One region of the Modestobacter marinus genome, then DNA from elsewhere that is predicted to be linked to it. Evidence: riboswitches for the same ligand, from Rfam matches in the RefSeq annotation. Region 1 holds a riboswitch; each other region holds the start of a gene.
The links. Region 1 has a riboswitch for cyclic di-AMP ahead of FB380_RS16855 (VldE C-terminal domain-containing protein). Riboswitches for the same ligand answer to the same signal wherever they lie in the genome.

Region 1 (4,234 bases):
TCCGGCGAGACCATCGACTACGGGCCGTGCGCCTTCCTGGAGGCCCACGACCCGGCCACGGTCTACAGCTCCATCGACACCGGCGGGCGCTACGCCTACGGCAACCAGCCGATCGTCGCCGAGTGGGACCTGGCCCGGCTCGCCGAGGCGATGCTGCCGCTGTTCGCCGAGGAGCAGGAGCGGGCGATCGAGCTCGCGGTCGAGGCGCTGGGGCGCTTCCGGCCGCAGTACGACGCGGCCTGGTCGGCCGGGATGCGGGCCAAGCTGGGCCTCCCCGACGGCCTGGAGGACGCGGTGGCCGCGCCGCTGGTCGAGGAGTTCCTCGCGCTGCTGCAGGCCGGCCACGTCGACCACACGTCCGCGTTCCGCCTGCTCGGCGCCGCCGCCCGCGGTGACGTCGACCCGGTGCGCAACCTGTTCCTCGACCTGGCCACCTTCGACGCGTGGGCGGAGCGCTGGCGCGCGCTGGCCCCGGACGCCGACGGCATGGACCGGGTGAACCCGGTGTACGTCCCGCGCAACCACCTCGTCGAGGAGGCGCTCAGCGCGGCGACCGCGGGCGACCTGGCGCCGCTGGGCCCCCTGCTGGACGCCGTGACCCACCCGTACACCGAGCGACCGGACCTGGCGCGGTACGCCGCCCCCGCCCCCGCCGACTTCGGCGCCACCTACCAGACCTTCTGCGGCACCTGACCCCCCACCCCCCACCACCAAAATGGCCATTTTGGTGGTCAGGTGCCGGTCGTCAGCCGGGCGAGTTCGACGACGGCGGCGACCAGTTGGTCGCCGTCCAGCAGGACGGCGTCGTTGTGGTCGGCGCCGCGTGCCTCGACCGTGCGGTGCAGCTGCCCGGCGGCAGCGGCCACCGCTTTGCTCTGCTCCGGCGGCACGATCGAGTCGGCGGTGCCGAGGACGACGGTGGTGGGCACCTCGACCCGGGCGACCTGCTCGGCCACCGGGTAGCGGTCGCGCAGCAGCAGCCGGACCGGCAGGAACGGATAGTGCTCGCGGCCGACCGCGGCCAGGTCGACGAACGGCGAGCGCAGGACCAGTCCGGCCGGCGGGTGCGCCACGGCCAGCTCGGTGACGACGGCGGCGCCCAGGCTCTCCCCGTAGTAGAGCAGCCGGTTCGCAGAGACCCCGCCCTCGGCCAGCAGCCAGTCCCGCGCCGCACGGACGTCCAGCGCCAGCCCGGCCTCGGTCGGGCTGCCCGGGTTGCCGCCGTACCCGCGGTAGTCGAACAGCAGCACCGCCAGTCCAGCGGCCGACAGAGCCCGAGCCAGCGGTGCCCGGACAGCGCGGTGACCGCCGTTGCCGTTGGCCACCAGCACCGCGGGGGCGTCGGCCGTCGGGCCGGGCACGAACCAGGCACCGAGGGCCAGCCCGTCGGCGGTGGTCAGCTCGACGTCCCGACTACCGGGGACGGCGTCGGCGGCGGCCGGGACGGGACCGTCGTCGGGCAGGTAGATCAGGCGGCGCTGGAACGTCCAGAGCAGGCCGACCACCACGACCAGGACGATGACACCGATGAGCGCGGCCCGGAGCACCGACCGCAACACGACCCCATCGTCGTCGTCCTGGGCCGCCCCGGCCAGCGCCAAGGTCGCCTAGCGGTAGTTGACGTGCGGGTGGTCGAAGTGGTTCGCCGTCACGCTGCCCCGGTCCTCCATCTGCTTCCAGGAGCCGCCGGGCGAGGAGAGCATCCGCTGCTCCCAGATGATGTAGTCCACGCCGAGCTCGGCCCAGTTCGCGATGTGGTAGGCGACGATCGCGTCGCCGAGCGCGGAGTCGGACATGACCATGTAGTCCACCGCCAGCCCCGACGGGTGACCGTGCGGGTCGGCGGCGCTGGGCCGGGTGCCGCCCAGAGTGATCGAGCCGGCGCCGGGCACGTTGCTGACCACGGCGTTCGCGGCGGCCTGCGCCTGCGGCTTGATCGGGCCGGCGGTGTTGTTGATCTTCGCGATCGTGGACACCGCGGTACCGGCCGCTGCGGCTGCGGGCTGGGCCGCGGCACTGGCCCGCGCCGGAGCCGGCTTCGCGGCGGCCGCCTGGGCCTCGGCGGCGGCCGCGGCCTCGGCGGCGACGCGAGCCGCCTCTGCCTCCGCGGCGGCTGCGGCCTCGGCCTCGGCGGCCACGCGGGCGGCCTCGGCCTCCGCGGCCTGCTGGTCGAGCACGGCCTGGTCGGCTGCCACCTGCGCCTGCTGGGCGGCGGTCTGCTCGGCCTCCCGGGTGGCCCGGCTGGCCGCGAGCTCCTCGAGCGGCCGGAGGTCCTCGACCCCGTCCACGGCGTTGGACCCGGCGGCCAGGCCCAGCTGCTCGGCGACGCTGACCGGCTCGGACGCCACGGGGTCCGCCTGGGCCGCCGGACCGACTCCGACGACGACGTTGACCAGGACGGCCCCGGCCGCCGCGACACCCAGGTAGAGCCCGGGGCGGCGGATGCCGGCCGGCGAACGCCGGTGGCTGGCGGAGCGGGAGGTGGTGGTGCGGGCGCGCATGGGCAGGAGTGCTCCGTACAGGTGTCTTCCGATGGCCGCCTACCAGGTCAGCTGACGGGTTCGGGCGGGAAGCAGCCCTACCCGCTCCGGACGGTTGCCCGGAGGCGGGATTCACCCCAGTGGTGCGGTGGGTCCCCGGCTCGCCCCGGAGGGCGACTCGGCGGCGTCCGGTCGGGCTCCCCGGGCGGGGACGTGGCGACCGACTGGACCGAGCCAACGTAGCTGCGTGATCGAATCGTGACAATCCGCCCCGGGCAGTTCATCGGGTGATGCTCCTCGCGTTGCCCACCGGTCACACCCGTCCCGTACGTCTCCACCGGCGCGTCCGGTCAGGGCTCGGACAGGTCCACGACCGACCGGCTCCCGCTGCCCGCCGCCGTGGCCGCCCAGGCCTCCTGGACCCGCGCCAGCGGCAGGACGGCGTGCTCCACCCGGAGCTGCCCGGCCGCGGCGTGCCGCAGCACCGCGGTGAGCGCGGCGGCCCGCTGCTCGCCGGTGAGCGCGTTGTTCGTGTAGCCGAGGACGTCGATGCTGCGGCTGCGCAGCACGGCGGAGGAGAACTCGGCGGCGTCCCCGGCCGCGCCACCCAGGTTGACCAGCCGCCCCCCGGGCGCCAGTACCGAGCAGGCCGCCGCGGCCACGGCACCGAACACCGGGTCGACGACGAGGTCGACGTCGGAGCCGACCGCCTGCCGGATCCGCGCGGCCAGGTCGTCGCCGTCCCCGGTCAGGACGACGTCCTCGGCGCCGGCCCGGCGAGCCCGGTCGGCCGCGGAGGCCGACCGGCAGACCCCGACCACCCGCGAGGCCCCGAGCGCGCGGGCGGCCCCCAGCGCGGCCTGGCCGACCGCGCCGCCGGCACCGAGCACCAGCACCCGCTCCCCCGGCCGGAGGCGCCCCCGCCAGGTCAGCGCCATCCAGCCGGCCACCGCCGAGAGACCCAGTGCCGCCACGACCGGGTCGGGCAGGTCCCCGGCGAGCGGGACGACGTCGGCGTCCGGCACGGCGCAGAGCTCACCCAGGCTGCCGTCGCCCGGGCTCATCCCCGCCGAGGTGGCGAACCAGACCCGGGTCCCGGGGGCCAGCAGCCCCGACGACACCACGACCCCGACCCCCTGCACCCCGGGGACGTAGGGCACAGCCGGGCGGCCGAAGTACGACGTCCCGGAGGCGCAGAGCAGGTCCAGCGGCACGACCGGGGCGGCGGTCACCCGGACCAGGGTCTGCCCCTTCCCGGGCACCGGGTCCGGGTGCTCCGCCAGGGTCGGCGGCGCACCCGGCTCGGTCAGGACGGCGGCGCGCACCGGCTCAGGTCGCGATGTCGGGGTACGGCATGGAGATGTGCTCCATCGCCCTGCCGTAGGCGCGCTGGTACTCCATCGGCCCGTGGTCGCGCTCGAACATCGCGATGAACAGCGTGAGCGTCAGGAAGGGGTGCGCGCCCATCTGGAACAGCGCGACGTGGTCGTGCTCGGCCAGCGCGCGGCGCTCATCGTCGGTGAAGGCCAGCCAGGTGGTCTTCTCGGCGGGGATGCAGTTGAGCATGGTGTTGGCCATCTCCTGCTCCCACCAGGTGACCGTGCCGGCCGGGTCCTCCCGGTACCGCTCGGTCAGCTCGGGGTCGCGGTCGACGGTGAACAGGAACTTGTCCAGCAGGTACTTGCTCATGCCGACACCCCGCTGCCGCTCGGGACCCCGTTGGGGTACCAGGTGAAGTAGGCCTCCATGGTGTG
Region 2 (4,234 bases), on a different contig from region 1:
CAGCAGATTGTCTTCCGTGACTCCAAAGACGAGCTCCCCAGGGCTGACGACAACTAGCTGCGAGGGACTGTGTTCGATGACTGTCTGGTCAGGTAGTCGGTAGTCGCGGTGTGCAACGGCATTGACGACGGCCTCTCTGACGGCAGCGCGGGGAATGGTCTCGAGCTGTTGCTGAACGCCACTGGCAAGCGTGACCGGAGTTGTTTCGTTCGCGGCGTCGACATCGCGTAGGCATTCACGAATAGTCAGGAGAAGGGGCAATGCGTGCACCTCGGGAGGGCGGGTCAATGCACCGCCGGGGGTTCGTTTCCGCAAGTACTGGATGGTTGGGTTGGGGGCCGCCTGCTGTCGCGTGAAGAGCAGGGCGCCTGCCCTTAGCAGGCGGCCATCGTCGTCAAGAACTCCGCATTCGCGGAGCAGGTCCTCATTGCTCAACGTGGCTCTGCGTCGGCTCTGGTCATCGCCAGCCTGCTCAAGCAGGCGCCTTGCCTCTTCGATGGCAGTCTCAGCGACGTCCTTCATGGTCCAGTTCGTCAGTTCGGCCGACCAGTCGTAATTGCGCCGTTCATCGCGGACTGCCCCCTCTCGCTCGGGGGTCATTGGCTCGCAGTGGTCGGAGATCCGTTCCCTCAGCTTTCCGCCGACCCGGTGCAGGTCAAAGCCCGGCTCGACCAGGAGGACCAGAATCTCTGCTGACCCAGCCGGGCGCCGCTCGGCCGACACGACCAGGTTCGGCGAGGTCAGTTGCCAGATGCGGTGCCGAAGGTCGTCCTCGTCCAGAGACGGCGGCAATCCGACGAAGGCAGCGGGCCCGGCTGCGTCGTCGTCGACACCGACGACGATCGCTCCTCCGCGAGCGTTGGCCATGCACGCCGCGGCCTCGGCTAGGTCGGCAGCTCCGGCTTTCAGCGAGTCTCGATCGTTGGCAGCCGGCTCCTTGTACTCCTTGAAGTCTAAGTACTGCGATTCAAGGTCGCCGGGTCGTGCGCCAGCCGAGATGGCCTTCAAGGCGTCAGAAACCGCACGGCTGGCCGCGGCGGGTGTCGTCATGCGGTATTACTACACCCTGTCTTGACAGGGAGCAATAAAACTCGACCGTTTGGTCCGACAGCAACGTGGGAGGCGGGCCCGGCTCGCTTCCGTCGGCTGTCAGGGGCGGGCTGACTGGGCAGCCTGCAGTGATGAACTTCCGGCGGCGCCGGATCTCAGTCAGTGCCCCGATGACAGGCCATGACGACGCCCCGGCCGGTAGCCCGGCCGGGGCGTCGTCGTCGCCGGTGGTCCGGTCACCCGGACCGCCGGCCGGGTGGGTCAGCGCGGGACCGCGCCGACCCACCCGCCGCGCTGGTCGATCAGTACCAGTTGTTGGCCTGGAAGTGCGCCCACGCGGCGCACGGGGTGCCGTAGCGCTCGCTGATGTAGTCCAGCCCCCAGGTGATCTGGGTCGCCGGGTTGGTGCGCCAGTCCGGGCCGGCCGAGGCCATCTTCGACCCGGGCAGCGCCTGCGGGATGCCGTAGGCGCTGGAGGTCGGGTTGTCGGCCGTGGTCTGCCAGTTGCTCTCCTTGGTCCACAGGTTGTCCAGGCAGGTGAACTCGCCCGGGCCCCAGCCGCGCTCGGCGACCATGGCCCGGCCGATGGACCGGTTGTCACCGGTGGCGGTCCGGTCGGCGCTGCGGCTGGCGGCCTGCTCGACCGGGCGGCTGGGCGCCGGGGCCGCAGGGGCTGCCGGGGCTGCCCCGCCGAGGGTGAGGGTCTGCCCGACGCGGAGCACGTTCGGGTCGCCGCCGATGGTGCCGCTGTTGGCGGCGTAGAGCGCCTGCCACGTGGTGCCGTGCTGGGCGGCGATCTTGTTGAGCGTGTCGCCGGAGCGCACGACGTAGGTGCCGGACGCCGGCGCCGGTGCGGCCGCCGGGGCCGCGCCGCCGCCGATGGTCAGCACCTGGCCGACGCGGAGCACGTCCGGGTTGCCGCCGATGGTGCCGCTGTTGGCGGTGTAGATGCTCTGCCAGGTGGTGCCGTGACCGGCGGCCAGCTTGCTGAGCGTGTCCCCGGGAGCCACGGTGTGGCTGCCGGTGTGGGCCTGGGCCGGTGCGATGACCCCGAAGGACATCGCCGCAGCCGCCGCGACCACCATGGCCGGGCGCGCCGCGGAAGCGAAGGCGGAACGCCCGGTGGAGCGGTCACGCCGTGCCGTGAAGCGATTGAGCATGGGTGTGTGTGCCTCTCGCCGCCTGCGGAGTTAGCTGTCGGGTTCGGGCGAGAGCTGCCCGGCCGCATGATGCGGCTTCACCCCAAGGCCCGAGGGCCTGGTCCTGCGAGGTGGGTCCCCCGCGCCTGCCCGTGGTCTCTGATGTCCGGGCGGCGGTGGGCAGGTTCGGCGGTGCCGTCGTCCGGAGCCCGCCGTGCGGCGGACTGCCCAACGGTAGGCAGACCGTCGTCCCGGGGTGCCGGTCGACGGTGACCTTTCCCCGGCTCTCCGAGGCGGCCAGTACCAGCGGTGACGGATCACGGACGCGGTGTGGACAACACTTCTCTGGTCGTTTCTTCGCGCAACGGCATGCCAGGGCCCATGGTGGGTACGGCAGGCCGCTCGGTCGACGGCTCAGCGGGCGGTGAGCACGACCGGCAGCTCCTGGAGACCGCGGATGACGAACTCGGGACGGCGCCGGGCCGGGCGGGCCAGCTCCAGCCGGGAGGTGCGGCCCAGCAGCGCGCCGAAGGAGGCCTGCAGCTCCACCCGGGCCAGCGGGGCGCCGATGCAGAAGTGCACCCCGGCGCCGAAGGAGATGTGCGGGTTGTCCGCGCGCCCGACGTCGAGGGTGTCGGGGTCGGCGAAGACGGCCGGGTCGCGGTTCGCGCTGCCCAGCAGGGCGGCGATCTTCTGACCCCACTCGACGGTGACCCCGCCGACCTCGGCGTCGGCGGTGGCGGTGCGCTCGAACAGCTGCAGCGGTGAGTCGAAGCGCATCAGCTCCTCGATCGCCGTCGGCAGCAGGCCCGGGTCCGCGCGCAGCCGGGCCAGCTCGTCCGGGTGCTCCAGCAGCGCCAGCAGGCCGTTGCCGCTGACGTTGACCGTCGCCTCGTGGCCGGCGTTGAGCAGCAGGATGCAGGTGGTGACCAGCTCGTCCTCGGTGAGCCGGTCGCCCTCGGCGTCGCGCACCGTGACCAGGTGGGTGAGCAGGTCCTCACCCGGCGCGGTCCGCCGCTCGGCGGCCAGCTCGCGCAGGTAGGCGACGAACTCGGCGGCGGCCCGCTCGGCGTCGGCCTCGACCTCCGTCGTCCGGCCGTACTCGTACATCTTCACGATCGCGTTCGACCATGGCCGCAGCAGCGGCCGGTCGGCCGCCGGCACCCCGAGCAGCTCGGCGATGACCGCGACCGGCAGCTCCTCGGCCATGCCGGAGAGCACGTCGACGTCGTCCTGCCCGGCGGAGCGCTCGACCAGGGAGTCGACCAGGGAGTCGGCCAGCTCCTGCACCCACGGCCGCAGCCGCTCCACGTGCCCGCGTGCGAACGCCGCGCTGATCAGCCGGCGCAGCCGGGTGTGCGTGGGCGGCTCCATCTCCAGGATGGCGTTTCGGTGGATCAGGTTGAAGCTCTCGAACCGCTCGGCGGGGGTCCGGTCCGACCAGATCCGGCCCAGCCGCCGGTCACGCAGGACGGCGTTGGCCTCGGCGTGGCCGAGCGCCAGCCACATGCCCTGCCGCTCGTCCCACTGCACCGGCCCGGCGGCGCGGGCCACGGCGAACGCCGGGTAGGGGTCGGCGACGAACGCGGGGTCGGTCAGGTCCAACGGGGCGGCAACCGGTGTCACCGGCAGCAGGGTACGGAACGGCCCGGCCGGCCTCCTGCCTCGTCGGGCTCGCGCCTGCCAGGCTCGGCGGGAACGGTGGACCCGGGCCACATACGCTCGCGTGCATGGCCCGCTCCACGACCCGCCGCCGTCCCGCCGCCCCCGCCGCGGCCGCCGGCGAGACCAACCCGAAGGCGCCCTGCCCCTGTGGCTCCGGCCGCCGCTACAAGCACTGCCACGGCTCCGGCTACGGCCAGCCCGTGCTCCGCCCGTTCGAGGGCCTCCCCGGCGAGGTCGACTGGGTGGCGCTGCGCGAGCTCGTGCCGGCTGCCACGGCCGCGCTGACCACCACGGACGGCCGCTCGGTCACGCTGGCCAGCGTGCTCCCCGGCGGCACCCCCGCCCTGGTCCGGGCCAACGGCGAGATCCTGCTCGGCGTC
Region 3 (4,234 bases), on a different contig from region 1:
GAAGGGGATCACCTCGGGCAGCCGGCCGGCCGCGGCCTGCGCGTACGCGGCGTCGAGCTGGGAGGCCGCCTCGTCGACGTGCACGGTGCCGCTGAAGACCCGGCGGGGGTCGGCGCCGGACCGCAGCCCGGGCAGCCGGCGCAGCACCATGTTGACCTTCAGCTGCGACCCCGACGGCCGCGGCGCCGGGGCAGCGCCCAGCAGGTCGTCGAGCACGGCCGGGGCCGCGCCGCTGACCAGGTGCCCGGCGTCGGCCGCGTGCGCCGTCCCGTCCCCGTCGGTCCAGTGCACCGTGACGCCGTCGGCCCGGGTCTCGACCGCGGTGACCTCGGCGCGGGTGAGCAGCGCCGCCCCGGCCGCCCGTGCCGCATCGGCGAGGGCGCCGCTGACCGCGCCCATGCCACCGACCGGGACCCGCCAGCGGCCCGTGCCGTTGCCGATGAGGTGGTAGAGGAAGCACCGGCCGGCCAGCCCGTCCGCGGCGTGCAGGTCGGCGGAGGTGCCGATCAGCCCGTCGGTGAGCGCGATGCCCCGGACGTCGTCGTCGGTGAGGTGGTCGGCGACGACGTCGGCCAGCGGCCGTTCGCGCAGGTCGTGCCAGAGGCCCGGGTCCCGCAGCCGGGCATCGAGCGCCGCCTCGCTGGGCAGCGGAGCGGTCAGGGTGGGGGCCAGGTCCTCGGCCAGGGTGGTCAGCCGGCCGTAGAACCGCTGCCAGCCGGCGAACTCGGCGTCCGAGCCGGTGAGGGCGCGGAAGGAGGCCGCCGTCTCCGGCCCCTCCTCCCGCTCGACCAGCAGGCCGGTGGCTGCGCCCCCGCGGCGCAGCGGCGTGTAGGAGGCGACGGCGCGGTCGACCAGGGTGATCGGCAGCGCCAGGTCGGCGACGATCCGGTCGGGCAGCAGGCTGACCAGGTAGGAGTACGCCGACAGCCGGACGTCGACCCCCGGGAAGACCCGCTCGCTGACCGCGGCGCCGCCGAGCACGGCCCGCCGCTCCAGCACGAGCACCGACCAGCCCGCGCGGGCCAGGTAGGCGGCGGCGACCAGCCCGTTGTGGCCGCCACCGGCCACGATCGCGTCGTACCGGGCCGCGGTGCTCACGCCAGCTCGCGGGCGAAGAAGACGGCGTGGGGGTCGTCGGCGTCGACGTAGTGCCCGAACGCCTCGACGGGTGTGTAGCCGGCCGAGGTGTACAGCCCGACCGCCTCCGGCTGCCGGACCCCCGTCTCCAGGCGCACCGTCGTCCACCCGCGGCGCAGCGCCTCGGCCTCCAGGCCGGCGAGCAGCAGCCGGGAGACGCCCCGGCCGCGGGCCGGCGGGACGACGTACATGCGCTTGACCTCGGCCTCGGTGTCGCCGAGCGGGCGCAGGGCACCGCAGCCGATCGGCGTGCCGTCGTCGTCCCGGGCGAGGAGGACGACGGCGACGTCGGCGGCGGAGGGCGGCACCCCCGGCTCGCCCACGCCGCCGTAGCGGGCCCGCAGCTCGACCTGCTGGGCGGCGGTCAGCGCGGAGACGTCCGGGTCGTCCCAGGAGGCGGTGGAGAGGGTCGGCACCGGGTCATCCTGGCGCGCCGTCGTCCACCCGCTGCAGCAGCCCCCAGACGAACCGGGCCCGCACCCCGCCCGGGAGGTGCACCTCGTAGCGGCTCGGGACCCCGGGGTCGACACCGGTGGCGCCGGGGAGGGCCAGGACGTCGTCCACCACGTGCTCCCACACGCGCAGGGCACCCGGTGCCGCGGCGGGCACCGGTGAGCCGGGTGCACGCACCAGCTGCTCGTGGAGCACGGCGCCGTCCGGGCCACCCAGCACCTCCCACCGCAGGTGCGGCCACAGCGGCAGCGGCCACCGCTGGACGAGGAGGTCGACGTCACCGAACCGGCGGTGTTCCCGCTCGGCCGGGGGACCGAGCACCGCAGCCCGCAGGGCGACCCCGCGCGGTGCTCGCTCTGTGTGATGGAGGGCGCGCCATCGGCGGTGTGCGGCGCGGGCCTCGGCCCGGTCGGAGCCGAGTCGGGGCAGTGCCTCGGCGACCAGGTCGGGTCGCGTGTCGGCCATGCGACGGAGCAGCACGAGACAGAACTCCCGCCGCGCCAAGCCCTGCACCCGGCGAGCCTGTCACGCTCGGTGAGCGTGTTGGAGCACACGCCAGGAGTTTCTCCACAAATTGGCCTCAGCCGTTTGTCACGAGCACATAACGCACGTACGGTCACCAGCGGTCCTGACGGGCAGCGCAGTCGCCCACCCGGGTGACGACCGACGGGACCGCCGCCGAACCACATGGCTCGCAGCGACACTCGCGGGCTCGTGGACCGGGGACCCACCGCAGCACTGGGGTGAAGCTCCGCACGGCCCGTCCGCGGGCCCGAGGAGCCGGGCGACTTCCCGCCCGAACCCGTCAGCTAACTCGGTAGGCGGCAGGTGGAAGAAAGGACACACCCGCCGAACATGGCGAGTTCGCACACCTCTGTCCGTCGTGGCCTCACCGGCCGACGGGCCCTGTTCACCCTGATCGCCGTGGGTGGCCTGACTCTTGCTCCGCTGCCCGCCCTGGCGGCTCCTGAAACACCCACCACCTCCCAGGAGGCGGCCGAGCTCATCGCCGCCCGCGGTCACGACCTCGAGGTCGTCACCGAGAAGATGCACGAAGCGACCGACGTGCTGACCGGCATGAAGGCCGCCTCGGACGCCGCCGCCGCCGAGCTCGTCGCCGCCGAGGCAGCCGTGGTCGAGGCCCGTGACCACGTGCGCCAGGTGGCCCGCAGCGCCTTCACCGGTGAGCAGCTCTCCTCGCTGCAGGCCATGCTCACCAGCTCCTCCGCCGACGAGATGCTCGACCGGATGGGCACGCTGGACAGCATCGCCGGGCACAACAACGAGGTGCTCGGGACGGCTCAGCAGGCCAGCGTCGCCGCCGACGAGGCGAAGGTCGCGGCCGAGAAGGCCGCCGCCGACGCCGAGGCGCAGGTCGCCGAGGTCGCTGCGCAGCAGGCCGACCTGAACGCGCAGATCGCCGAGTACCAGGCCGAGTACGACCGGCTCTCCGCCGAGGAGCGCGAGCGCGCCCGGATCCTGGCCGAGCAGCAGCATGCGGCCGAGGCCGCGGCAGCCGCCGCAGCCGCAGCCGAGCGCGAGGCCGCGGCAGCCGCCGCGGCCGAGCGGAACTCCCAGCCGGCCTCGCGCGCCGAGCGCAGCGCCCCCGCCGCCGCTCCGTCCGCGTCCAGCTCCGCGGCCCCGGCCCCCGCGCCGGCCCCGGCTCCGGTCGTGGCCAGCAGCGGTGCTGCCGCCACCGCGGTGAACACCGCGATGGCCCAGCGTGGCAAGCCCTACGTCTGGGGTGCCACCGGCCCGAACTCCTACGACTGCTCCGGGCTGGTGAAGTACTCTTACGCATCGGCGGGGGTCAACCTCCCCCGCAGCAGCAGCCAGCAGGCACAGGCCGGCCGTGCGGTCTCCCGCGGGGAGCTGCAGCCGGGCGACCTGATCGCCTTCTACTCGCCGGTCAGCCACATCGGCATCTACATCGGCGGCGGCCAGATGGTCCACGCGCCGACGTCCGGTGACGTGGTCAAGGTCGCCAGCATCGACGCCATGGGCCCGATCACCGCCATGCGCCGGGTCGCCGGCTGACAGCTGCACCACCCTCCGCCGGTGCCCCGGTCGCCTGACGGCGGCCGGGGCACCGGTGCGTCCGGGCCCGGTGGCGACGATCACGTGAGCGTGGGTGCCGACGCCCCGTCCCGCCGGGCACGATGAGGAGCACCCCACCCTCCGCCCCACCCCCGAGGAGAACCGTGCCCGCCGCACTGACCGACCCCGCGAGGGTCGCCCGCGTCTTCCGCGCCGTCGCCATCGCCGAGGCCGTCTCCTGGGTGCTGCTGCTGGCCGGCATGTTCGTCAAGCGGGTGCTGGACGCCTCGGAGCTGGGCGTGCAGGTCTTCGGCCCGGTCCACGGCGCGGTCTTCGTCGCCTACGTCGTCGTCGCCCTGCTGGCCTGGCGGGTGCTCCGCTGGACGCCGGTCACCGCGCTGCTCGCGCTGGCCGCCTCCCTCCCGCCGCTGGTGACCATCTGGTTCGAGCGCTGGGCCCGGCGCACCGGCCGGCTGCCGCTCGACGCCACCACGCCCGTCCGGGTCGGCTGAGCCCGCGATGGCCACCCCCGTCCTGCCCGCCACCGCCCGCACGCTGCTGGCCCGCACCGCCCGGGTCCAGCGGGACGGCCGGGCGCCCAGCCTGG

Region 2: linked by a shared signal. The riboswitch ahead of FB380_RS24485 (LysM peptidoglycan-binding domain-containing protein) and the one ahead of FB380_RS16855 (VldE C-terminal domain-containing protein) in region 1 are both predicted to bind cyclic di-AMP.
Region 3: linked by a shared signal. The riboswitch ahead of FB380_RS08325 (C40 family peptidase) and the one ahead of FB380_RS16855 (VldE C-terminal domain-containing protein) in region 1 are both predicted to bind cyclic di-AMP.

Annotation. Positions count from the first base shown of each region.
Region 1 is NZ_JAAMPA010000002.1:178,900-183,133, reverse strand. It holds gene FB380_RS16865 (protein adenylyltransferase SelO) at 1-693, shown strand, start outside; gene FB380_RS16860 (alpha/beta hydrolase) at 732-1,559, opposite strand; gene FB380_RS16855 (VldE C-terminal domain-containing protein) at 1,608-2,501, opposite strand; cyclic di-AMP (ydaO/yuaA leader) riboswitch at 2,523-2,674, opposite strand; gene FB380_RS25550 (quinone oxidoreductase family protein) at 2,831-3,805, opposite strand; gene FB380_RS16845 (hypothetical protein) at 3,810-4,169, opposite strand; gene FB380_RS16840 (DODA-type extradiol aromatic ring-opening family dioxygenase) at 4,166-4,234, opposite strand, start outside.
Region 2 is NZ_JAAMPA010000001.1:1,039,864-1,044,097, reverse strand. It holds gene FB380_RS04875 (ATP-binding protein) at 1-1,050, opposite strand, end outside; gene FB380_RS24485 (LysM peptidoglycan-binding domain-containing protein) at 1,353-2,210, opposite strand; cyclic di-AMP (ydaO/yuaA leader) riboswitch at 2,218-2,355, opposite strand; gene FB380_RS04865 (cytochrome P450) at 2,604-3,815, opposite strand; gene FB380_RS04860 (DUF5926 family protein) at 3,920-4,234, shown strand, end outside.
Region 3 is NZ_JAAMPA010000001.1:1,762,421-1,766,654, forward strand. It holds gene FB380_RS08310 (phytoene desaturase family protein) at 1-1,098, opposite strand, end outside; gene FB380_RS24595 (GNAT family N-acetyltransferase) at 1,095-1,553, opposite strand; gene FB380_RS24600 (hypothetical protein) at 1,558-2,055, opposite strand; cyclic di-AMP (ydaO/yuaA leader) riboswitch at 2,257-2,429, shown strand; gene FB380_RS08325 (C40 family peptidase) at 2,446-3,627, shown strand; gene FB380_RS08330 (DUF3817 domain-containing protein) at 3,792-4,139, shown strand; gene FB380_RS08335 (serine hydrolase domain-containing protein) at 4,147-4,234, shown strand, end outside.